One region of the Priestia sp. YIM B13491 genome, then DNA from elsewhere that is predicted to be linked to it. Evidence: riboswitches for the same ligand, from Rfam matches in the RefSeq annotation. Region 1 holds a riboswitch; each other region holds the start of a gene.
The links. Region 1 has a riboswitch for S-adenosylmethionine ahead of ACFX4E_RS07825 (hypothetical protein). Riboswitches for the same ligand answer to the same signal wherever they lie in the genome.
Positions count from the first base shown of each region.

Region 2: another riboswitch for S-adenosylmethionine. It lies ahead of ACFX4E_RS18860 (methionine ABC transporter ATP-binding protein); the one in region 1 lies ahead of ACFX4E_RS07825 (hypothetical protein).
Region 3: another riboswitch for S-adenosylmethionine. It lies ahead of metK (methionine adenosyltransferase); the one in region 1 lies ahead of ACFX4E_RS07825 (hypothetical protein).

Region 1 covers NZ_JBHZOR010000002.1:320,554-328,313, forward strand. The annotation lists gene ACFX4E_RS07820 (M20/M25/M40 family metallo-hydrolase) at 1-1,185, opposite strand, end outside; gene ACFX4E_RS07825 (hypothetical protein) at 1,655-1,897, opposite strand; SAM riboswitch class I at 1,966-2,067, opposite strand; gene ACFX4E_RS07830 (amidohydrolase) at 2,131-3,285, opposite strand; gene ACFX4E_RS07835 (GNAT family N-acetyltransferase) at 3,333-3,839, opposite strand; gene ACFX4E_RS07840 (methyl-accepting chemotaxis protein) at 4,043-5,287, opposite strand; gene ACFX4E_RS07845 (M48 family metallopeptidase) at 5,549-6,301, shown strand; gene ACFX4E_RS07850 (DUF1259 domain-containing protein) at 6,514-6,921, opposite strand; gene ACFX4E_RS07855 (YmaF family protein) at 7,174-7,512, shown strand.
Region 2 covers NZ_JBHZOR010000005.1:62,763-70,522, forward strand. The annotation lists gene sufD (Fe-S cluster assembly protein SufD) at 1-727, opposite strand, end outside; gene sufC (Fe-S cluster assembly ATPase SufC) at 745-1,530, opposite strand; gene ACFX4E_RS18845 (carboxymuconolactone decarboxylase family protein) at 1,770-2,135, opposite strand; gene ACFX4E_RS18850 (MetQ/NlpA family ABC transporter substrate-binding protein) at 2,257-3,093, opposite strand; gene ACFX4E_RS18855 (methionine ABC transporter permease) at 3,111-3,779, opposite strand; gene ACFX4E_RS18860 (methionine ABC transporter ATP-binding protein) at 3,772-4,797, opposite strand; SAM riboswitch class I at 4,929-5,036, opposite strand; gene ACFX4E_RS18865 (thioredoxin family protein) at 5,217-5,516, opposite strand; gene ACFX4E_RS18870 (toprim domain-containing protein) at 5,531-5,881, opposite strand; gene ACFX4E_RS18875 (YusG family protein) at 6,063-6,308, opposite strand; gene gcvH (glycine cleavage system protein GcvH) at 6,388-6,771, opposite strand; gene ACFX4E_RS18885 (arsenate reductase family protein) at 6,907-7,263, opposite strand; gene ACFX4E_RS18890 (acyl-CoA dehydrogenase family protein) at 7,380-7,760, opposite strand, start outside.
Region 3 covers NZ_JBHZOR010000001.1:35,717-43,476, reverse strand. The annotation lists gene ACFX4E_RS00225 (tetraprenyl-beta-curcumene synthase family protein) at 1-49, opposite strand, end outside; gene ACFX4E_RS00220 (alpha/beta fold hydrolase) at 81-857, opposite strand; gene ACFX4E_RS00215 (gamma carbonic anhydrase) at 965-1,492, shown strand; gene ACFX4E_RS00210 (phosphatase PAP2 family protein) at 1,684-2,208, shown strand; gene ACFX4E_RS00205 (glycosyltransferase family 4 protein) at 2,227-3,372, shown strand; gene metK (methionine adenosyltransferase) at 3,405-4,607, opposite strand; SAM riboswitch class I at 4,740-4,857, opposite strand; gene pckA (phosphoenolpyruvate carboxykinase (ATP)) at 5,232-6,821, shown strand; gene ACFX4E_RS00190 (DUF2584 domain-containing protein) at 6,856-7,098, opposite strand; gene ACFX4E_RS00185 (alpha/beta hydrolase family protein) at 7,153-7,760, opposite strand, start outside.

The DNA.
Region 1 (7,760 bases):
AGAGTTTACTAAGTTAATGGTTTTATTTCTGTCATCCTCCTCTTGTGCCAAAAGTGCTGCTTCCATTTCTTGCACATATTTTTCACCGTGCTGTTTGACTGCATGAGTATAAAGTTCTTCATACGTCCATACGTTCACGTCAAGAGATGAACTCTCCATTCCCGCAGCGTACTGCCTAACGGCTTTATTATAATGTTTTTTTACATTCAAAGCCGCTTTGTCAGCCGATTTCAACAGCAGATCTGTTACTTCTTTAAGAGAGCGGTTTAACATAAATAAATTAAATAAGACAACGGCAGAGTGCGGAACTTGAACTGAATACTCTTCTTTTAAATCTTTTTGTATCAGCACCGTAGGAGGTGGACTCGTTTCATCTCTTACTTTTTCGCAAAAATCAACGTTTAATTCTATTTCTTTTGTTAAATAAGAAGCTAGTAAATTAGCATTTAAACCAGCTAGCGGTTCCCCTACATGAGTTTCTTTTCCATAACACAAAAAGCTTGGCATGATCTTCCCAATTGATCCTGAGTACACATAGTTCGTTTGATCTCCAGGATAGCGGCTGAACACCGGTTCTGCATTTAGCATGAGAGAAAAATCCAGCTGATGTTTGCGGGCAAGTTCTAAAAGAACAGGCACTGCTTTTCTCATCCCAAGCGAATTTACTTCTTCATCCGGTACCGACAGCAGCAGGATGTTTCCGTCAAACTCTCCGTTGCATGCTCGTTCAACCATACTGATATGCAGGGCAATGCCTGCTTTCATGTCCATCGTTCCTCGGCCAAAAAGCCAGTCTCCTTTTATCATATCTTTTTGTACGTGCGCCGGAACTTGTTCCATATGGTTATAAAAAGTACTCGTTAATGTATCAGCGTGAAAAGCATCCTTTTTCCACTGTCCATAATCTTGTACATCCACTACATCGTAATGACTTACGAGTACAACTGTTTTATTCGTATTTTCCCCTTGAACAAAAGCTGTGACAATCGATCGCCCGTCTCCTGTTGAATGAAGCTCGACTTGCTCGTTTTTTTGAAAGTAAGGCAGCTTCAATAAATACGACGCTATCGATTCAGCCATTTCAACTTCTGCCATCGTTCCTGTCACGCTAGGTATAGAAACCAATTCGCTTACAAGTTTTTTTAACTGTTCTTTTGTTTGATACAAAGATGTTTTGTTCGACATACCCTTCATCTCTTTCCTTTTTCTAAATTTTCTATCAAACAAAACCATTCGTCAATCCCTTTGACAGAGACCCTTTCATTCTATCCCTATGTATCATAGTATGGCGCTGCCTTTACACACATGATAAAAAAAGAGTGCGCGGCTAGGGATAGCACCGCACACTCTTTTTTTACTTTTGGTCATCTTCTAAAAAGTCTAGGATACGATCAATAAGCTGTTCGCTTCCTGCATCGTTTCCGTGTTCAAGAGACATTTCCATTTCAATGCTCCTTTCATAAAATATTCTTGTTTTATAACATACCACAATTCATTTCGAATGTAACCTTTAATTTGCGTAAAAATTTCGACAATTTACAATCAATTTTAAAACCTAGTGAGTATTGATTATACCCACCAGATTCTTTGCTTGTCAAAAACCATGCTTTCTATTTAAAACCACTTAAAAAATAGAGGCGCGAGCAGACTTTTTCTATAAAAGACAGCCTACTCGCTCAAGCTTGGAACAGCATGATGAATAAATTTCTAGTTCATTTGCTTTTTGTACATCTTTAATATCTATGCCTACAGCATATGTACGAACATGGTTTTCGACCACAATTTCATAAAATGTTTCTAACTCACGATAAGCTACTTGATAATGCTTTCCTAATAATTTCACTGCTTCCTTTAATGCTTTCTCTCCTGTATGTGCTGCAACTGCTGTATGACTCATAAAACCCTCTCCTTTTAGAAAAATAAAAAAAACTCATTTTGCTTTGATGCAAAATGAGTTTTTCACCCGTTTTATCACCCAAAGCACATGCTTTGCTGGTAGGAGCACCTTACATTCGTAGGTTGCTGTGGAGTCAAAGAGCCAGATCTCTCGTCCACTCGTGATAACTTTTTTAATTTAAAATTTATTTTATCAAACAATTTCATCCGCGTAAATAGAAAAATAAAAATATTTTAATTTTTTTGGTAATGGAATGAATTCAAAAAATGAAAGCTGAGATTAGCAAAATAAGAAGCTGCTACAAGCAATGCCTCTTCATTTAATGAAAAAGAAGGATGGTGCCATTCATATTCTCCAGCTGTACCCATCCATACAAAAAATCCTGGTACATGCTGCTGATATACGGCAAAGTCTTCTCCTCCAGGCGATTGTTCAGCTTCTACGACTTGGTAACTAAGATCCTCTGCCGCTTTAGTAGCCAGTTTTTCCAGCGTATCATCATTGTTCACTACAGGAAGATATGGATACCATTTAACGTCTACTGAAGCCCCGAAAGCTGCCCCAATCCCTTCAGCAGTTCGTTTCATAAGAGCCGGTATTTTTTCTCTTGCTTCTTCTTGAAAGGTACGCACCGTTCCTTCAAGCGTTACTTTGTCAGGAATGACGTTCCACGAGCTCCCTCCATGGATTTGAGTTATGCTGACAACAACATTTTGAAAGGGGCTGAGATTACGGCTGACAATGGTTTGTAAACTAGTAACAATTTGACCAGCAGCAGCAATCGGATCTATTGTTTTTTCAGGAATACCCGCGTGACCTCCTACTCCTTTGACGTCAATTTCAAAACGATCAACACTTGCCATTAAAGGTCCCGGTTTGATACCAATGGTTCCTACAGGAAGATCCGGTTTGTTATGCATCCCAAATATCGCTTCCACTCCTTCGAGCACACCTTTTTCAACTAGCATTTTTGCCCCAGAAGCCGTTTCTTCAGCTGGCTGAAAGATAAATCGAACCGTGCCGCAAAGCTCCTGCTGACGCTCTTTAAGAAGGATAGCTGCTCCGATTATAGAAGCCGTATGAAAATCATGGCCGCACGCGTGCATCACACCGTTCACTTCAGAAGCAAATGGCAGATTGGTCTTTTCTTCAATTGGCAGCGCATCAATATCAGCTCGAATAGCGATAGTAGGTCCCGGCTTTCCTCCCACAATTTCTGCTACTGCTCCTACGTCTAATTGGAATGTATCCGCTGTAGAAATATCATAGTGCTTTAACCACTTTTTAATACGTTTAGTTGTTTCATATTCTTTCATTGAAAGCTCTGGAAACCGGTGCAGCTCACGGCGTATGTCTATTAGCTCATTTAGTAGTAATTGATCTGTCATATTTATCACTCTTTCACATTTCTTAATTTGGAGAACTTCTCTATCTTTTACGACAAAGAGTGTACCTCATTGAATTTTTTATAAAGAAATACGGTCGTATAGTCTTCTGCAAGGTGCTTTTCTTTAGCTTGAACATATCCTTTTCGTTCATACATTTCAACTAACCAAGGATGTTCTTTTGCTGTTCCTAAAGACACACCTGGTGATTTAAACGTATTTTTTATTACCTCTTCTTCTACTCGATGCAGCAGCTTAGATCCAACACCTTTCCTGGTAAACAACGGGTCTACTGCAAACCACCAAAGATGCGGAACAGCAAACGGACCTGGATGTTCTCCCCAAGGCATTCGTATCGACACAGTAGCAGCGATTCTTTTCTCTTCTTCATATACATAGCAAAGGTTTTGAGAAATATTTTTCTTAACAAGAGCAAGATCAGCAGTAGCTGCTAAGAAAGGAATACCTAGCTCTCGAATAGGCTTATATGCTTGTAGAGTTAAGTTCAATAAGTTATCTGCGTCGTCATTTGTTGCCAAACGGAATTCATTTTTCATCTCTTCGTCTCCTTATGTAGTGCTTAAATATTTTATTTAACTTATAAGTTTACTAAGAATTAAAAAAGACAGACTGCCGCCTTGCCTCACTATACAACTGCTTTTATAACGTGTCAATTCTATTTATCGTTTTCTATAAAGGGTATAAATAAAACAAATACACGCAGTTTTCTGCGCGTATTTGTTACATATCAAGACAAATTTTAGGACTCACTTACCGTAGCTTTTAAATTAGCTGCCAACACTACAAGTTCTTCTATAGATGCTAATTCCTCCTGTGAAGCCGCTGCTACTTCTTCAGCATAAGCAGCTGCTTGTTTGGCAACCTCTGAAAGCCCCATGACAGACTCCATTACCTTGAACGAATACCCATCAATCTCTCCTGTTGCCCTTGTCATTTTGTTCATTTGTTCTTGAGCAGCAAAGACATCTTCCATGATTGTGGAAAATTGTTCAGTTACATCTTCGACAGTGGCAATCCCAAGTGTGACTTCTTCTGTATTGACTTCCATGTTTTGATAAGCCTGCTTTGCCTGCGCTTCAATTTCTTTTAACAGATGACTGATTTGTATAGCGGACGTTTTAGATTCTTCCGCTAGCTTACGTACTTCCCCTGCTACTACAGCAAAACCTTTTCCATGTTCCCCAGCTCTTGCAGCTTCAATAGCAGCATTAAGTGCAAGAAGATTTGTTTGTTCAGCAATTCTTGTAATCGTGTCAATAATTCGTCCAATCTCTGTAGAACGATCTTCGAGTCCCTTTACTTCACTGGTGGATATCTTAACTGATTCATAGATTTTATTCATTTGATTCGTCACCTCTTTCACCGAAACATTGCCAGTGGAAGCATGTTCAGAGGCTCTGTTCATCGATTGTTGTACCTTTGAAGAATGATCAGTCATTTTCTGAAGCAGCTTGGCCATATCCACCATAGCTTGCTCGGTTTCAACCACATTTAGCAACTGCTTATCAGAACCCGCAGCAATTTCTTGAATAGACATCGTAACTTCTGTCACAGCTGTTTTTGTTTCCTCCATGCTTGCAAGCAATTGCTCTGAGGAATGACTGACCGTGTTCTTTGTTTTACTTATTTTCTGACGCAGCATTCTCATGTGAGTCATCATTTCATTAAATGAAGATATGAGTGTACTAATCTCATTTTTCCCTTTCAAAGGAACAACATCTACAGATAAATCACCGTTTGAAATCCCTTTCATTGTTTTTGACAAATTTTCAACCGCAATTATGTAGCGACGTATGATAAAATAGAACACGGTAGTTGTAAAAGAAACAAACAGAAATGTAATCACTAGCGTAATCGAAGCTGCTTGCTCTTGTTTCACAATAAGATAATAATTTGTTACTTCAATTACAGTAGATGTTATGGCCACCATGGCTGCAATCATACATAGCATTTTCATGCGTAAACTTTGAAAAACTTTTTTCATTTTTTCATCCCCTATACAATCTAAAGACATAGAATGTCTAATCTATATTAGTAGTATCGGCATATTTTTATATTTTTTTGTAAAAACTAAAGAAGAATTGAAACAATTATTATTGGCGCTTTTCCACTAAACATTGGAATACATATCATTCTGCAAGGCGCTGCAACAGCAGTTGATAACTGTCTGATTATTCTTTCATTTGACCAAACTCTACCTTTGCTTATAAAATGAAGATTTGTAGAAAGGAGTACGAAAAATTTTATGTATACGTATCAAACAGGCAATCAAACAATTGACTACAAAATTGAAGTCGTTCCAAATAGAACCGATATCACGGTGCAAATTTGTGACAAAGAAGGGGTAAAAGTTATTATCCCGAGAGGTCTTAATGAAAACAATGTGCGTTCAATTATCGCACGCAAAGCAACATGGATTTTAAAACAACTAAACGGTTCACAGCCAGCTGAGGAAAAGCCAGCTGCTCCAAAAAAAGAAGCAGTAAAAAAAGAAACAGCTAAAAAAGAGGCTCCTAAAGCAGCAGCTTCTGCAGCTAAAACTGGTTCTTTTGAAGAGGGAGACAAATTCCCTTACCTAGGACGTCAATACCGCTTAAACATCGTTCGTGGAGATGTAGCAAAGGCTGAAATGACATTCCGTGCAAAATTCATTGCTACAGTACCTGAAAGCTGGAACGAGCAGCAAACAAATGAAGGTATTGGACAACTATTAACAGAATGGTACCAAGGCCGCGCAGGTGAAAAATTCCAAGAAGCTTTGAAATCTGTTAAAAAAGCAGCTGACAATGCTCCTGAATCTGTTAAGTGGGACGAGTTAGGCGAAGAATACGCTACGACTCAAGATAATACAATCGTATTAAACTGGCGTTTGCTAACAGCTCCTCTTGCAACAATTGAATATGTCATTGCTTCTCAATTTACAAATGCAGATGAGTTATTCGAAGATGCAGCTGAACGCAAACAGTGGTTAAGCGATAACACCCTAAACGCATTTTAAGTTTATACATAAAAAAAGCACGCGGCGAACGCGTGCTTTTTTTATTTGGATAGAAGTACCCGAATAATCTCACTCCTCAAAAATTAGTTAATCTGATAGGTTCATTCAAGCGCAGTTTATAAACCAATATATAATATACATGTTTAAAGTTTTATTAATCTAATTTTAAAAGCAGTAAGTAAGAATAAACTGATTCTATAAAAAACTGCTTCTTATCCTTTTAATACTTTAAACGCTTCTCTTACTTTTCGTGCAAAATCTAACGGTGGTTCTACAGATTCAAAATGCATATACATTGCTCTCGGCTCTTCAAATAGCCAATGGTTGTGAACGGCCGTAACCTTAATATCTCTTTTTCTAAGCTCCGTTAATAATGGATTTACCTCTTCTTGCAAAAGCACGGTTTCACCTAGATTTAGCGCTCTTCCCTTGCTATCTAAATCTTCAAAAGTAAAAAATTGAGGAGTAACTAACGGAGAGCGTGTTGGACGCCCTAAAATTTTAAAACGAATCGTCCTAAATTTTTGTACTAAACAAACGCCATTTTCATCTAAACTGCCTTGTCCACCTAGAATTCTCGCAAACTCCTGACATAGACTCTTTTTATTTTCCCAACTCATTATGCTGACTTCCTCTCTTGTAATAACTTGTCCTACCTTAATAAATATATGTGAAAGTTATCAAGTAGAAACGGCAAACACACAGGAAAACTACCCATTTTATAAATCCTGATTATCAAAAGTCATATTTATTTTTCTTTGTTCATATCAATAGCATGTATTTTTGAATTTAACTAAACAGAGAAATTTAGATGCCATTTAAAAAATTTACTTAAGCAGTTTTTTTAAATTGAATTTATAGGGGGAAGTAAAATGAAAAAAATAGGCAAGGATGATTTTATTTCAGGGTTTGTTCCTCATCATAATCATGGCTCAGTGGACTACACTTCTGTTGCGTCAGGACATGTCCATCAGTGCCTCGATGTAACGTCTCCTCCAATTCAAAGCGAGGATGGAAGCCACATTCACTATACAGAAGGCTATGTTGTTTTTGAAGACGGACATACACATCATTACAAAGCCTACTCTGGTCCCGCTATTCCCATTGGCAACGGTATGCATGTTCACTATTATGACTTTTATACCAGCGAAGACAACCAGCATCGGCATCATGTCAAAGGTGTAGACCATCCTGCTCCGGGCGATAGATAATGAAATAGTTTAATGCAATTAAGCCAAAGTCTCAGCTTCTGAACTGATTTTCATCTTGTGTTTATACCCCTTTATTAAAAGTGAGACCTTTAATAGATAAAGGTCTCTTTGTGCATATATGAGTTAAATGCCAGTCTCTCCCTCTGCTTAAGCAAAAAAGGATATGCGAGCTCTTTATTCCAAAAGTTCGACATACCAGGTCTTTGGACATGTCAAAGTTTCTACACCAATCGATATATTGTGTTTTG
Region 2 (7,760 bases), on a different contig from region 1:
TAGTTGTACCTTTAGCTAAGTAGTCAACAGCCCCAAATGTTACTTTTGCATTGCTGTTAGCAAATACTTCCGTCACGATATTGACAACACCGTTTGACTCTTCAGCAGTAGCAATGTAGTTTTCTACATATGTTACTGAGCTGTTGTCTTCAGCTACAACAATCACATGGTTGAATAAAGCAGCTTCTTCATCTTCACGGACAAATACAGCTTGAAGCGGCTCTTGTACTTCTACATTTTTAGGAACGTACACGAATACACCGCCGTTTAATAACGCTGCGTTTAATGCAGTTAAACGGTGCTCATCTACTTTAACTCCGTCTTTCATGAAGTACTTCTCAACAAGGTCGCTATGCTCTTTAGCAGCTGTTTGAATATCTGTGAAGATAACGCCTTGAGACTTTAGCTCTTCTGTTAATGTTGAATATGCAGCTGTTTGGTCACGCTGAACATATAGATTTTTAACAGCTTCTGTATCAATCAATGCTTTAACCACTTCTGGAAGCTCGTCTACAGATGAGATTGTGCTTGCCTGTGAAGTGTGCTTGTCAAATGCAGTAAAGTTCCATTTCGAAATGTTTGTTTTATCTGGCTTTGGAAGTGCAAGATCTTCTGCTTTCGCAAGAGCTTGTAAGCGAAGATCTAGCAGCCAACTTGGTTCATTAGCTTCTTTTGAAAAGCTGCTGATGTACTCTTGATCAAATGGTAATTTCGTATCAATAGTCATAGAGATCCTCCTAACTCTTAAGCTTCTTGCTCTACAGTTTCGTCTTCAATACCTAATTCTTGTTTGATCCAGTCATAACCTTCTGCCTCTAGACGCTGTGCTAATTCTGGTCCGCCTGATTTTACAACGCGACCTTGCATCATAACGTGAACTTTATCTGGTGTAATGTAGTTTAGTAAACGTTGGTAGTGAGTAATCATTAAGCAACCAAACTCGCTGCCGCGCAGTTCATTAATACCTTTTGATACAACTTTTAACGCATCGATATCTAAACCAGAGTCGATTTCATCTAAAATTGCAATTCCTGGTTGAAGCATCATTAATTGAAGAATTTCATTACGTTTCTTCTCACCGCCAGAGAAACCTTCGTTTAGGTAACGCTGAGCCATATCTTGATCCATTTCTAAGAAATCCATGTTTTTGTCTAATTGACGGATGAATTTCATTAGTGAAATTTCTTCTCCTTCTTCACGACGAGCATTAATTGCTGAACGTAAGAAGTCTGCATTTGTTACCCCGCTGATTTCACTTGGATATTGCATAGCTAGGAATAGACCTGCACGAGCGCGCTCATCTACTTCCATCTCAAGTACATCTTCGCCGTCTAGCGTGATGCTTCCTTGTGTAACCTCGTATTTAGGATGTCCCATGATTGCTGAAGATAATGTTGATTTACCAGTACCGTTTGGTCCCATGATTGCATGGATTTCGCCGCCCTTAACTTCTAAATTAACACCTTTTAAAATTTCTTTACCTTCAATTGCAACATGAAGATCTTTAATTGTTAAAGTTGACCCTGCCATATTAAAACCTCCAGTTATAGACGTATATAGTAAAAAACGATATACCTATATCTTTTTAATTATTCTCATTTTATTCTCATTACAATCTTATAACAAATGAAAACTTATAGCAACCTTTTGACCCAAAAGGTTTTAAACCATTATGTACGTTTTTCAAGACTAAATCCACTCATAAAAAAGTTGCCTTAAAAGACTCCATAGAGCCTTCTAAGACAAGCTTTTTTACTCACTTTATTTACTTAGTGCGTGTGACTAGTCAGTTCTGAAATACACTCTTGGACAAGCGTAACGGACTGACTCATCGCTGCGCCTCCGCCAAATGCTGCTGACACTCCGCATGCTTCTAAAATTTCTTGCTCAGTTGCGCCTTGATCGATGCAGCCTTTTGTATGATAAATCATACAGTACTCGTCTTGAGCTACTACGCTGATTCCTAGCGCGATTAACTGCTTTTCTTTTTTAGAAAGAGAACCTTCTCCAAAACATGCTTCAGTAAACGCATTAAACGTTTTTGTTACTTCCGGCAATTTTTCGCTAAATTTCCCAACACCCATTTTATAATCATGAAGTGCTTGCTCAGTTGAATGACGTGCTTCTTGCTGCATAACGTCAGCTCCCATCATCAGTAAAGTTTTCACGGTTAGTATGCGTGAGAAAAATAAGAGTTATTCGTTTTCCCGCATACAAAAAAGCACTTGCCCAGAGTGGGCAAGCGCTTTTCTTCTATTATTTATTTACCGGCAGTACTCCGCCTTTGTATTTTTCTTTAATGTAGTCTTGAATTTCTTTAGAGTGAAGAACTTTCACTAAAGCTTTCACTGTATCTTTATTTTCGTCGCCTTTGTGAACCGTAATGATGTTTGCATAAGGGTTATTTTCTTTGCTTTCCACTGCGATTGGATCTTTTACTGGATCTAAGCCAGCATCGATAGCATAGTTAGCATTGATAACAACAGCGTCACCTTCATTGTTTTTGTACATCTGAGGTAGCAATCCGCCTTCAACATCGGCTTTAAATTTTAAATTCTTCGGGTTTTCTACGATATCTTTAATTTGTGCATCTGTTTTCTTTACGCCTGGTTTTAATTTGATTACGCCAGCTTTTTCAAAAATTGATAAAATACGTCCTTGCTCTGCTACTGCATCACGCATAATAACTGTGCCGTTTTTCGGAAGATCTTTTAAGCTTTTATATTTTTTAGAGTAGATACCGATTGGTTCAATGTGAATGGCACCGGCACTTACAAAATCATACCCTTTTTCACCCTTGTGATCTTTTAGCACTGAATTCATATAAGGAACGTGCTGGAAGTAGTTTGCATCAATTTCATTGTTTGCAAGAGCTGTGTTCGGTAAGATGTAATCTTGGAATTTTTTAATTTCCAAGTCGATTCCTTGTTTTTCTAAAATCGGTTTTGCTTGTTCTAAAATTTCAGCATGGGGCGTATTAGATGCACCCACAACAATTTTCTTTTCATCTTTTGATCCATTGTTAGATCCACATGCAGCTAATCCTACTACTAGCGCAGATGTTAATGCTAAAGCCGAAAGCCATTTTTTCATAATAAATAATCCTCCCTTTATCTTTTATCAATTTTTGCAGTAATCGCATCTCCAATAAGTTGGATAATAAATACAATAATCAAAATTAAGATCGTAGCAGCTAGCGTTACATCATTATGACTGCGCTGGAATCCTTCTAAATATGCAAGATTCCCGAGACCTCCAGCTCCAATCACACCCGCCATTGCCGTATAACCGACTAACGCAATCGTCGTTACCGTCAAACCAGAAATTAAAGCTGGCAGCGATTCAGGTAACAGCACTTTAAAGATAATAGTGCTTGTTGTTGCTCCCATTGATTTAGCAGCTTCAATAACACCTTTATCAATTTCGCGCAGACCAATTTCTACAAGACGCGCATAAAATGGTGCTGCTCCAACAATTAAAGCAGGTAACGCTGCATTAGCGCCTAAAATACTTCCTACCAATGCTTTGGTAAATGGAATCAGTAAAACAATTAAAATAATGAATGGAATGGAACGAAAGATATTTACAACTGCTGACACAATGGCATATAAAGGTTTGTTTTGCCAAAGCTGTCCTTTGGACGTTAAAAATAAAAGCAAGCCCAATAAAATACCTAGAACAAACGTGGCTATAACTGAAATAGCCGTCATATATAGTGTTTCATTTGTCGCTTGAATAAAATCATCTAAAATAACGTTTGGAAATAGTTTCTCAAGCATTTGTCATTACCTCCACTTCTACCTGCTGCTCATGAATGTATGCAATGACTTTTTCAACTTCTGTTAATTCTCCGTCTAAATGAACGAACAACGTTCCGTATGAACCTGTTTGTGTATGAGAAATCTTTCCTTGCAAAATATTAATCGTTACATCAAACTGTTTTAAAATCGTTGTAATGAGCGGTTGCTCTGCTTTTCCGCCAACAAACGTCAGCTGAATAATTTGCCCGCTTGGATATAACTCCTGTACTTGTTCAATTGTTTCAAACGTTTCTTCTGGTTCAGAAATCTGTTGAACAAATCGCTTTGTAATCGCCTGCTTAGGTTTTCTGAATACTTCTAGCACTTGCCCTTCTTCTACCACTGCCCCATTTTCCATAACAGCTACTCGATGACAAATTTTACGAATAACGTGCATTTCATGAGTAATGAGTACAATGGTTAACCCTAGCTTCTCATTAATATCTACTAACAGATCTAAAATAGAATCTGTCGTTTGAGGATCAAGCGCTGATGTTGCTTCATCACACAGCAATACTTTTGGGTTATTGGCTAGCGCTCTAGCAATACCAACACGCTGCTTTTGACCACCGCTAAGCTGTGATGGATAAGCATTTTCACGCCCTTCAAGCCCGACTAGCTTGATAAGCTCGTCTACTCGTTTCATTCTTTTTTCTTTTGAGATCCCTGCTATTTCTAACGGAAAGGCAATATTTTCTCGCACCGTACGCGACCACAAGATATTAAAGTGCTGAAACACCATACTAATTTCTTGTCTAGCTTTTCTGAGTTTTCCGCCTTTAATTTTTCCAATATCATTACCTGCTACTTCGACCGTTCCTGTCGTTGGTGTTTCTAACCCGTTTAGCAAGCGAATTAAAGAACTTTTACCCGCTCCGCTATAACCAATAATTCCGTAAATTTCACCTTGGTTAACGGTTAAATTCACATTATCAACAGCTGTTACTTGACCGCTTTTAGCCTGATAAATTTTTGTAACGTCTGTTAATGTAATCATATTTCTTCACCTTCTTTAGTAAAAACTTAATTATGTTAGGTTGCCCTATAGGATGAAAAAGCCGTAAAACAATTTTCCCCATTAAAAAAGCCTCTCTGCGCATGACAGAAAGGCTCGATATTTAATCCTTTCTCTCATCTTTCAAAGCGCATAGCTTTGCAGGAATTGGCACCATTTCAGTTAGTCTGACGGTTGCCGGGTTTCACAGGGCTCAGTCCCTCCACCTCTCTTGATAAGAGTTCGCAACAATTATTTTGTTTTTGGGAAATATTCATTCATTTATGAACATTCATGAGTGTGATTTTAGCATGTGTCAGATAGGCTGTCAACAGATTTTGTTCTTGGGATAATATCCCAAGATTTCAACAGCCCCAACGGTTTGCTCTCGTTCCATTTCTTCATTTTAAACAAACGTTTGATTATCGAAGCTCTTCAAGTACGTGCTCGATGGAATGAAACGCATAGAGTTTTTTTACCATTTCGCCATTTTTCACTTCAATCAAACAAGGTACACTTTCAATTGAAAATACTTCTGCTTTTGAAGGCATATAATTTAAATTGCTCATTCCGATGGTCACACCAGGCAGCATTGCTTCTGCTACGGTTAACATTTTTTTTGCCAGCTGACATGTCCCGCAAAAAGGTGTATGGAAAAAGATAAACGCTCTTTGTCCTTCTTTTAACTGATCGTCAAGCTGTTTTTCGCTCCATTCTTGCATGTTGCTCATTCCTTTTATGTTAAAAATTCTGCATTAACATCGATATTGGCACTCAGTAATACTGTTGCTATGTGATGTCTAGGGGCGGCAGCAACCTCTCGGTACATTTTATCAATATATAGATGCTCTGCTTCCGGAAGCTCTCGTTTAAATTGTTTTCTTAGCTTATTCCCTGAATCATCAGAGTCAACGAGTATGTATACCTCTTTGTTAAACGTAAAGTCAATAATTTCATCCAGCTTTGATAAACTAATCGTACCGTTTGTACAGATAATTTCAATTGGTTCTCGAATGATATCTTGGATACGTTTTTTATCTGATTTTCCTTCGACAATAATTACTTTTTCAATTTCAATTAGCCCCATTCTCATCACCCATAATCGTCAGTTGTATAGTAACATCATTTCTTTATGCTATACAATATTCGTTAATGTATCACAGTTCACCTGTTTTTTAAAAGAAATTTGCAAGAAAGAACTGTTTTAAAAGGCAGCTTAAGCCATATTGTTTCCATAAAACAAGAAAAACAGCGGCAGTTGCCACTGTTTAGCACCATCCTGCTTCTTCGTCGCAGTCTGTATATTTTTGCGTTTCACCTTGCTTTTGTACATCTGTATATTGGTAGAATTTATTATTTTCTTGCGAATACCCTTCTTCAAAGCGGTATTCATTGCCGCTTGTTCCGTAACTAACTTCACCAATTGGCTGCTTATCAACATATAATTTCATGCCGCCGTCATGAAATTTAGCTGTAACGCGATCTGTAACGTCCATTTTTTGTTTTTCAAACATAAAAAGACACTCCTTTAGCTTGTTTACTAATAGAGTGTCCAGTCAAAAACTTTTCATAAAGACAATTTATGGAGGAGTATTATCCTTCGTTTGTCATTTCTTCGTATTGCTCTGCTGTCATTAGCTTGTCTACTTGAGAAGCATCAGACGGTTTGATTGTAATCATCCATGCTTCTTCGTATGGAGATTCATTAACAAGTTCAGGGCTATCGCTTAAGTTATCGTTTACTGCTACAACTTCACCGCTAATTGGTGCGTAAAGCTCAGAAACTGTTTTTACTGATTCAACGCTGCCAAACGGCTCGTCAGCTTCTACTGTTGCTCCTACTTCTGGCAGTTCAACGAATACGATGTCGCCAAGCTCAGCTTGAGCGAAATGCGTAATACCTACGCGGACAACGTCTCCTTCTGTTTTTACCCATTCATGCTCTTCAGAATAACGCAAATCTTTTGGTGTACTCATCTTAATCCCTCCAAAATATGTATCGTAATTTGTTTATATAAAAAGCGCCTTCAACGTGGAGAACACTTTCTACAACCTAAAATAACTTCCTATTAACAGTGTAACGTAAAAGGTAAAAATTTTCTATTTGAAAACTTACTTCCACACGTCCTCAAACTGCTCTTCTTTGAAGCCAAGCGTTACTTTTTGTCCATCTGTTAGCAGCGGACGCTTAATTAACATGCCATCTGACGCAAGAATAGACAGCAGTTCGTCTTCACTCGCACTGCTTACTTTATCTTTAAGCCCTAATTCGCGATATTTTTTACCGCTTGTATTAAAGAATTTTTTTAATTCTAAGCCGCTGTTCTGATAATAAGATTGCAGCTGCTCTTTTGTTGGCGGGCTTTCTACAATATGAATTTCTTCATACGCTACTCCGTTATCATCCAGCCACTTCTTGGCTTTTCGGCACGTGCCACACTTTGGATATGAATAAAAAAATAATGACATTTCGTCAACCACCCTTTATTTTAAGCTTTTTTCGTATTTTAACACATCCTTTATCATTTACCTAGATAGAGGCTTCTTAAACAAAAAGGAGCTCGTAAAACGAGCTCCTTTTTCCCTTAAACTGTGAACTTCTCTACTTCTAGAAGCGTTTTTGCAATCTCGCGCTTTAAGCTAATCACATTGATTGGTGTATAGCGCGTTAACTTGCGAAGAGACGAAAGCATGACTCTAAGCGTATCACCTTGTTCAACGCCAATTAACGTTTCTTTTGCATCTGCTTCAATTCGATTAAATGCTTCTTGGCAAAATACTTGCGTATATTTTACCTTCAAGCTGTTTTGATCTGCACCTGTTTTGGAAATCGCTTTTTCAGTACGTAAAACAGTGGATTCCATTGCATATACGTTACTAATCATATCGGAAATATTAACGAGAATTTCTTGTTCTTTCTCTAATTCTTTACCGTATTTCTGTGCAGCTAGACCTAAAAGCAAGAG
Region 3 (7,760 bases), on a different contig from region 1:
CTCGATAAATTTTCCTCATTAATGAAATAGGATGAGACGGAATCTTCATTTATTTTCACCTCAATTTCTTACCGCACTTATTAAATGTGAAGATCGACAAAACTTTTCGCATATGTAAAAACGTATTCTCTTTCAGGCTCATTAAAGATTTCGTGATACAGCTGAGACCATTCTTTGTAGATTTTTTCACTTAGCTCTATTTCATCAAACCACTGCCTAACAATCAGCTTTTCAATAATTTTATCTTCTCCTGCCTGCATCACAAGAAGCGGGACATCAGGCAAACGATCGATATCTTTAAAAGCTAAGTTGACAGCTTGGATCAATTCCCGGTACCATCTTACAGAAACTTTTGTAACATACAGTGAGTCATTTTCATCTTCATCTCGAACTTCTTGGTTTCTTGTTGCTTTTTCAACAGTGAGACCTAAATCGAAAAGTTTGTTCGGCATGACTTTATTTAACCCTTTAGATAGCATATCTAAATAAGCCGGTACTTGCTCTTTTAATCCTAAACAAGGAGAGGAAAGAATCGCACCCCATATAGGGAGGTTTTTTGTCTGGAGCGTACGAATAACCGCTAGTCCTCCCATACTGTGACCTAACAGGAAAATAGGCAAATCATATTTTTGCGCTTCACGTACCCATTCTTCCACTTCATACACATATTCATCAAAGGATAGGATATGTCCTCTTCTTCTTGTTGTTAAGCCTTGGCCAGGAAGGTCTCCCATAATTACGTGCATTCCAACCGAACGCCACATCTCAATCAGCCAGCGATAGCGCCCGTGATGCTCCGCTGCTCCATGGACCATGACAATAACGCCTTTTGGATTTACTGCTTCCCATTTATGCATTTGAGTTACTCCTTCTTCCTTTTTTTGTTTACCTGCTTAAAAAACCTTTGTACACTTACATTAGAAGATTTACTACTTTTTTTCAACTAATAAAGGGAGATGATTTGATGATTTATCCGTATAAAGAAAAAATGCCTACCATTGCACCCAGCTGCTTCATCGCAGACTATGTCACGATTACTGGAGATGTCACCATTGGTGAAGAAAGCAGCATTTGGTTTAACACTGTTATTAGGGGAGATGTTTCACCTACGATTATTGGTAAACGAGTAAATATACAAGATCAATCAACACTCCATCAAAGCCCAAATGCTCCTTTGCTTATTGAGGATGATGTAACAGTAGGACATCAAGTTATTTTACATAGCTCCATCATCCGCAAACGCGCGCTCATTGGCATGGGTTCTATTATTTTAGACGGTGCGGAAATTGGTGAAGGTGCTTTTATAGGTGCTGGAAGCTTAGTGCCTCCCGGTAAAAAAATACCGCCTAATACTCTCGCACTCGGCCGACCTGCTAAAGTAATCCGCACTCTTACAGAAGAGGATTTAAAAGATATGCAGCGCATTCGTACAGAATATGTAGAAAAAGGGCAGTATTATAAGTCTATTAAGAAATCTGATTCTTCATTATAAAGGAAACGTTCCCTCAGAAAGTCATACTGAGGGAATTTTTTTAGTATCTCCACAAACTCTCCAATCATGTTCTATTCTCTCCACAATTGTAAAGAAATTTCCATATTAATTTACATCGTTTTAGTACTGCCTCCACAATTAAAGATTAAACTGAATAATAAAGACGTATTTATTGAAAAGGGAGCGACTCTATGAAAGCCAAGTTAATTCAGTATGTATACGATGCCGAATGCCGATTATTCAAAAGCGTAAACCAACATTTTGATCGAAAGCACTTAAATAGATTTTTACGTTTACTCACTCACGCCGGCGGAGCCACGTTTACCATTGTGATAGCGTGCTTGCTGTTATTTCTGCATCCTTCATCCGTCGCTTACGCTTGTGCGTTTTCTCTAGCCGTTAGTCATATTCCTGTGACCATTGCTAAAAAACTATATCCGAGAAAACGACCTTATATTCAATTAAAACATACAAAAGTATTAGAAAATCCATTAAAAGATCATTCATTTCCATCTGGGCATACAACAGCTATTTTTTCGTTGGTTACCCCTCTTATGATTGTTTATCCAGCCTTCGCTGCTGTTCTTTTGCCTCTTGCAGTAACGGTAGGGATTTCAAGAATTTATCTCGGTCTGCACTATCCCACGGATGTCATGGTAGGCCTGATACTGGGCATCTTTTCAGGTGCTGTTTCACTGAACATCTTTTTAACTTAATTGATAGGAGGAGTACTAATGAGAATTGCTTTATTTACGGATACATTTGCTCCAGAAGTTAACGGAGCTGCTAAAACACTTTATCAATTTACTCAGTACGTCAAATCAAAGCAAATTCCCATCCAGGTATTTGCTCCTGAATTTGCTCATGATCAGTCATTTTCAACGTATGTTCACCGTTCGCCCAGCATGCCGTTTTTTCTTTATCCAAACAGCCGCTTTTCATTGCCAAACGTTCTAAAAATTAAAAAGCAGCTGCAGGAATTCAATCCTTCTATTATTCATTTGGCCACTCCTTTTACAATGGGGCTTTGCGGCTCCTATTACGGGAAAAGATTAGGTGTTCCTCTTGTCGGCTCTTATCATACCAATTTTGATGATTATTTATCTCACTATGAACTTGAAAAAATGCGTATACCACTGCAAAAATATATGAAATGGTTTTATAAACCTGTACAAAAAATATTCGCTCCCTCTGAAGTGACCAAACAGCAGCTAGAAGAACAAGGGTTTCACAACGTAGCTATTTGGTCGCGAGGAGTAAATCATAAATTATTTCATCCCCACTATGACCGCTTTGATATTCGTATTAAATATAATATTAAAAAGCCCTACATTTTAACGTATGTAGGAAGATTAGCTAAAGAAAAGAACGCTGATTTTTTAATAAAAATCGCACGATCTCTACCGGATCATATCCGGCATCAAATTCACTGGGTTATTGTAGGAGACGGCCCTTTAAAAGAACAAATGCAGCAGCAAGCATCTGAGCATATGACATTTACAGGCTTCCTTGAAGGTAAGCAACTTGCTCATATCTATTCATCATCTGATTTGTTTGTTTTTCCTTCAGAAACAGAAACCTTCGGAAATGTTGTACTGGAGTCTCTTGCTTCTGGAACTCCTGTAGTGGCAGCAAATGCAGGAGGAGTTAAACAGATGGTTCAGCACGGGCGAAACGGCTACCTTTGCAAACCTCACTCCTTAGAAGAATTCAGTTCGGCTATTACAGATTTACTCGATGATTTGCATCAGCGGCTTCACTTTGGCCATGCAGCGAGGCAATACGCTCTTACTCAATCATGGGACGCCATTTTTCAGCATTTGCTTTCAGAATATGAAGGTGTCGTAGAAAAATCTGCTGCAGGTATTCAATGGGCATAAAAAAAATCTCCGTTTTCACGGAGATTTTTTTATTATTTAGCTAAAGCTTGAGTTTTTAATGCTTCCGCTTTGTCTGTGAACTCCCAAGGAAGCTCCACATCCGTACGACCAAAGTGGCCGTAAGCTGCTGTTTGCTTATAAATTGGGCGACGTAAATCAAGCATTTTAATGATGCCTGCTGGACGTAGGTCAAAGTTTTTGCGTACTACGTCTACTAGTACTTCTTCAGAAACTTTTCCTGTACCGAATGTATCAATTGAAATAGATACTGGTTGTGCAACACCAATTGCATATGCTAGTTGTACTTCACATTTATCAGCAAGATCAGCTGCTACAATGTTTTTCGCAACATAACGAGCTGCATAAGCTGCTGAACGGTCTACTTTTGTTGCGTCCTTACCAGAGAATGCACCGCCGCCGTGACGAGCATATCCGCCGTAAGTATCAACGATAATTTTACGACCAGTTAAACCAGCATCTCCTTGAGGACCGCCGATTACGAAACGTCCTGTTGGGTTAATGAAATACTTTGTATTTTCATCAATTAACTCGTTTGGAACAACTGGATTAATAACATATTCTTTTAAGTTACGTTGAATTTGCTCTAACGTTACTTCTGGGTGATGCTGAGTTGAAATAACAATTGTATCGATGCGAACAGGTTTGTTGTTTTCATCATATTCAACTGTTACTTGTGTTTTACCATCCGGGCGAAGGTAAGGAAGAATTTCTTCTTTACGTACTTCTGTTAGACGGCGAGCAAGTTTATGAGCTAATGAAATTGGAAGAGGCATTAATTCTTTTGTTTCGTTACATGCATAACCAAACATTAACCCTTGGTCTCCAGCTCCGATTGCTTCGATTTCTTCATCTGACATTTGACCTTCACGTGCTTCTAACGCTTGGTCTACACCAGCAGCGATATCAGCTGACTGCTCGTCGATAGATGTTAATACTGCACAAGTTTCAGCATCAAAACCGTATTTTGCACGAGTATAGCCAATTCCTTTAATTGTTTCACGAACTGTTTTAGGAATATCCACGTAAGTAGAAGTTGTAATTTCACCACTTACTAAAACTAAACCAGTTGTTACGCTTGTTTCACAAGCAACACGAGCATTTGGATCCTTTGCTAGGATAGCATCAAGAATTGAGTCAGAAATTTGGTCACAAATTTTATCGGGATGTCCCTCTGTAACAGATTCTGACGTGAACAGACGACGTTGTGTTGACATCAGTTTTCCTCCTTATAAATACGATACATTGTGATACGGTACTCATTCCCTTATTTTCATTACACGTTAAAAAATATAAAAAAACCTTTCCTTGTATCGAGGAAAGGTATCAAATTCTACATAAGCCTTTCACTCTTATCGATCAAGGTTGTGCCCTTGCATCAGGTTAGCACCTTATCGTCTACACAAAAAAATGACGATGGTTGCTGGGTTTCATAGGGCCTGTCCCTCCACCAGCTCGGGATAAGAGAGTATCCGTTCAAGGACATATAATACATGAAAAAGCGCTTCACTGTCAACAACATTCAAATGGAAATCATCTCTTTATGTTTGAATCTGTTTTAATGTAACATACTCAAATTACGAAATAGTACACCTTATTAAGAATCATCACTAAGTTTAGTTAATAAGACAGATCAAAATGAGGCTTTCACTTAAAACAGCTTCACTTTTTTCGCTCCTAGCACATATACATGTGTCTGAAATAGGTATAACGTACATTTTTTTATAATACGCAAACATTTTTAGTTAAATAGTATAGAATAATTAAATAAATGTGTTATACTAATTATAAATTTCAAACATTAATGAATAAATAATAGCTAAAAAAGGAAGGTAGTGCACATGAGTACTGTTGATATGTCTATCGAATTAAATGGTTTGCTTCAATTAAAAACAACAAAACACCAATTATCTGTTCCACAACTTGTTGAAAAAATTCTAGCTCGACGCGAAGGAACGCTGACTTCTACAGGTGCTGTGTCAGTCGAAACCGGAAAATATACAGGTCGCTCTCCTTTAGATAAATTTATTGTAAGCGATGCTGTGTCTTCAAAAACGGTTGAATGGGGACCTGTCAATCAGCCAATTTCTGCTCAGCGATTCGATGCGCTATACAAAAAAGTCTTAACTCACTTAAAGAAGCAGGATGAACTTTTTGTTTTTAATGGATATGCTGGAGCTGATAAAAAGTATCAGTTACCAATTCAAGTAGTTAATGAATTTGCATGGCACAACCTATTCGCTCAGCAGTTATTCATTCGCCCTTCAGCCGAACAAAAAACAAATGATGATGTGAAGCCGTTTACAATTGTAGCAGCTCCAACGTTCAAAGCTGATCCTGAAACAGACGGGACGAACTCTGAAACCTTCATTATTCTTTCGTTAGAGCGACGTATTGTGCTAATTGGAGGAACTGAATACGCTGGTGAAATGAAAAAATCTATTTTCTCAGTGATGAACTTCTTGCTTCCTCAAAACAATATTCTATCCATGCACTGTTCTGCTAACGTAGGAGAAGAAGGTGACGTTGCATTATTCTTTGGTTTATCTGGAACGGGTAAAACAACGCTTTCTGCTGATGCAAACCGTCGTTTAATCGGAGATGACGAGCACGGTTGGTCAAGCTCTGGTGTATTTAATATTGAAGGAGGATGCTACGCGAAGTGCATTCAGCTTTCCGAAGAAAAAGAACCGCAAATTTTCAATGCAATTCGCTTCGGCGCCGTACTGGAAAATGTAGTGTTAAATCAAAATACGAAAGTAGCAGATTACAATGATAATAGTTTAACAGAGAATACTCGTGCCGCTTATTCAATTGACTCTATTGATAATACAGTATTACCAAGCGTTGCTGGGCACCCTACAGCTATTGTCTTTTTAACTGCCGATGCTTTCGGCGTCTTGCCTCCAATCAGCAAGCTTACAAAAGAACAAGCGATGTACCATTTTCTGAGCGGATACACTAGTAAGTTAGCTGGAACAGAGCGCGGCGTAACATCGCCACAGGCTACTTTCTCTACATGCTTTGGTGAGCCTTTCTTACCTCTTGCTCCAACAACTTATGCAGAAATGCTAGGAAAGAAAATCGATGAACATAATGTAAATGTCTACCTTGTAAATACTGGATGGACCGGCGGTGAATACGGCGTGGGAGAACGAATGAAGTTAAGTTACACTCGAGCTATGGTTCAAGCAGCCCTTGAAGGAGAACTAGCTAATACCGAAACAGTAACAGACGCTATTTTTGGTTTATCGATTCCAACTCATGTTCCGGGAGTTCCTGATGAAGTGCTTCAGCCTTCTAAAGCATGGAACGATGCAACAGCTTATAATCAAAAAGCAACTGAGCTTGCTGCTAAATTCAAAGCTAATTTCAAGCGTTTTAATGATGTAGCATCTGACATTTCAACATTAGGCGGACCTAGGGTCTAATAAAAAACCGATCGTCTTAGAGACGATCGGTTTTTTAATTAGTCGAATGTAATTTTGTCAGTTCATATGTGACAATGGTTTTTTCCTGTTCCATTTCTACCTTACGCACAATAGCAGTTCCAATACATTCTCCAGTTTTCGTTTTGTGAATGTTTAATGGAATATCTAACGGATACAAGCGATATCCTTTTTTCTCAATTTGAAAAATGTTATCCGTTACACGCTTTTCGTTGCCTTTTGTCACAATCATTGTATTTAATTCTAGCGGCATCCCCATTTTTTCTCACTCCTCACTGTTATTCTACTTGTTTTCTCTATCGTAGCATATCTTTTATTGCGCTTTCATCCACTTCGTTAACTTCTTCACCGTTTCTCGGTTTTCTTTTGGTGGAAAAGCATGTGGAAAGTTTTCGAAATACCAGCTGGTAACTTTTTTATTGGACTTCTTTAGTTTAGATTCGAGCTGATAGGAATGATCAATCGATACGTTTTTATCTTCTAAACCATGAATAAGCAAGACCGGCGGCTCGACGAGATGAGCACGGTGCAAAGGTGTCCTCCATTCGTATCTTTCAGGATATTTAGAAGGAGTTCCTCCAATCACCCGCTTCATCATTCTTCTTAAATCTTCTCTTTCTTCATATGTCAGCACCATATCCGTGACGCCTCCCCATAACACAAGAGAGCGGCTGTCGTTTTTTTCAATGGCTGTGAGTAAAGCCATCACTCCCCCTCTTGAAAACCCAAAAATATGAATGCGGTCATGGTAGACGCTAGGGAGCTGTTTCAGTAAATCGTAAGCAGCAAAAGCATCGTAACGATCATCTCCTGCAAAATCTTCGTTTCCTTCGCCTCCTTGATTTCCCCTATAGAACGGAGCCATCACAATAAAACCTTGAGAAGCAAATTGAATAAGTCGAGCAGGACGAACCGTTCCTA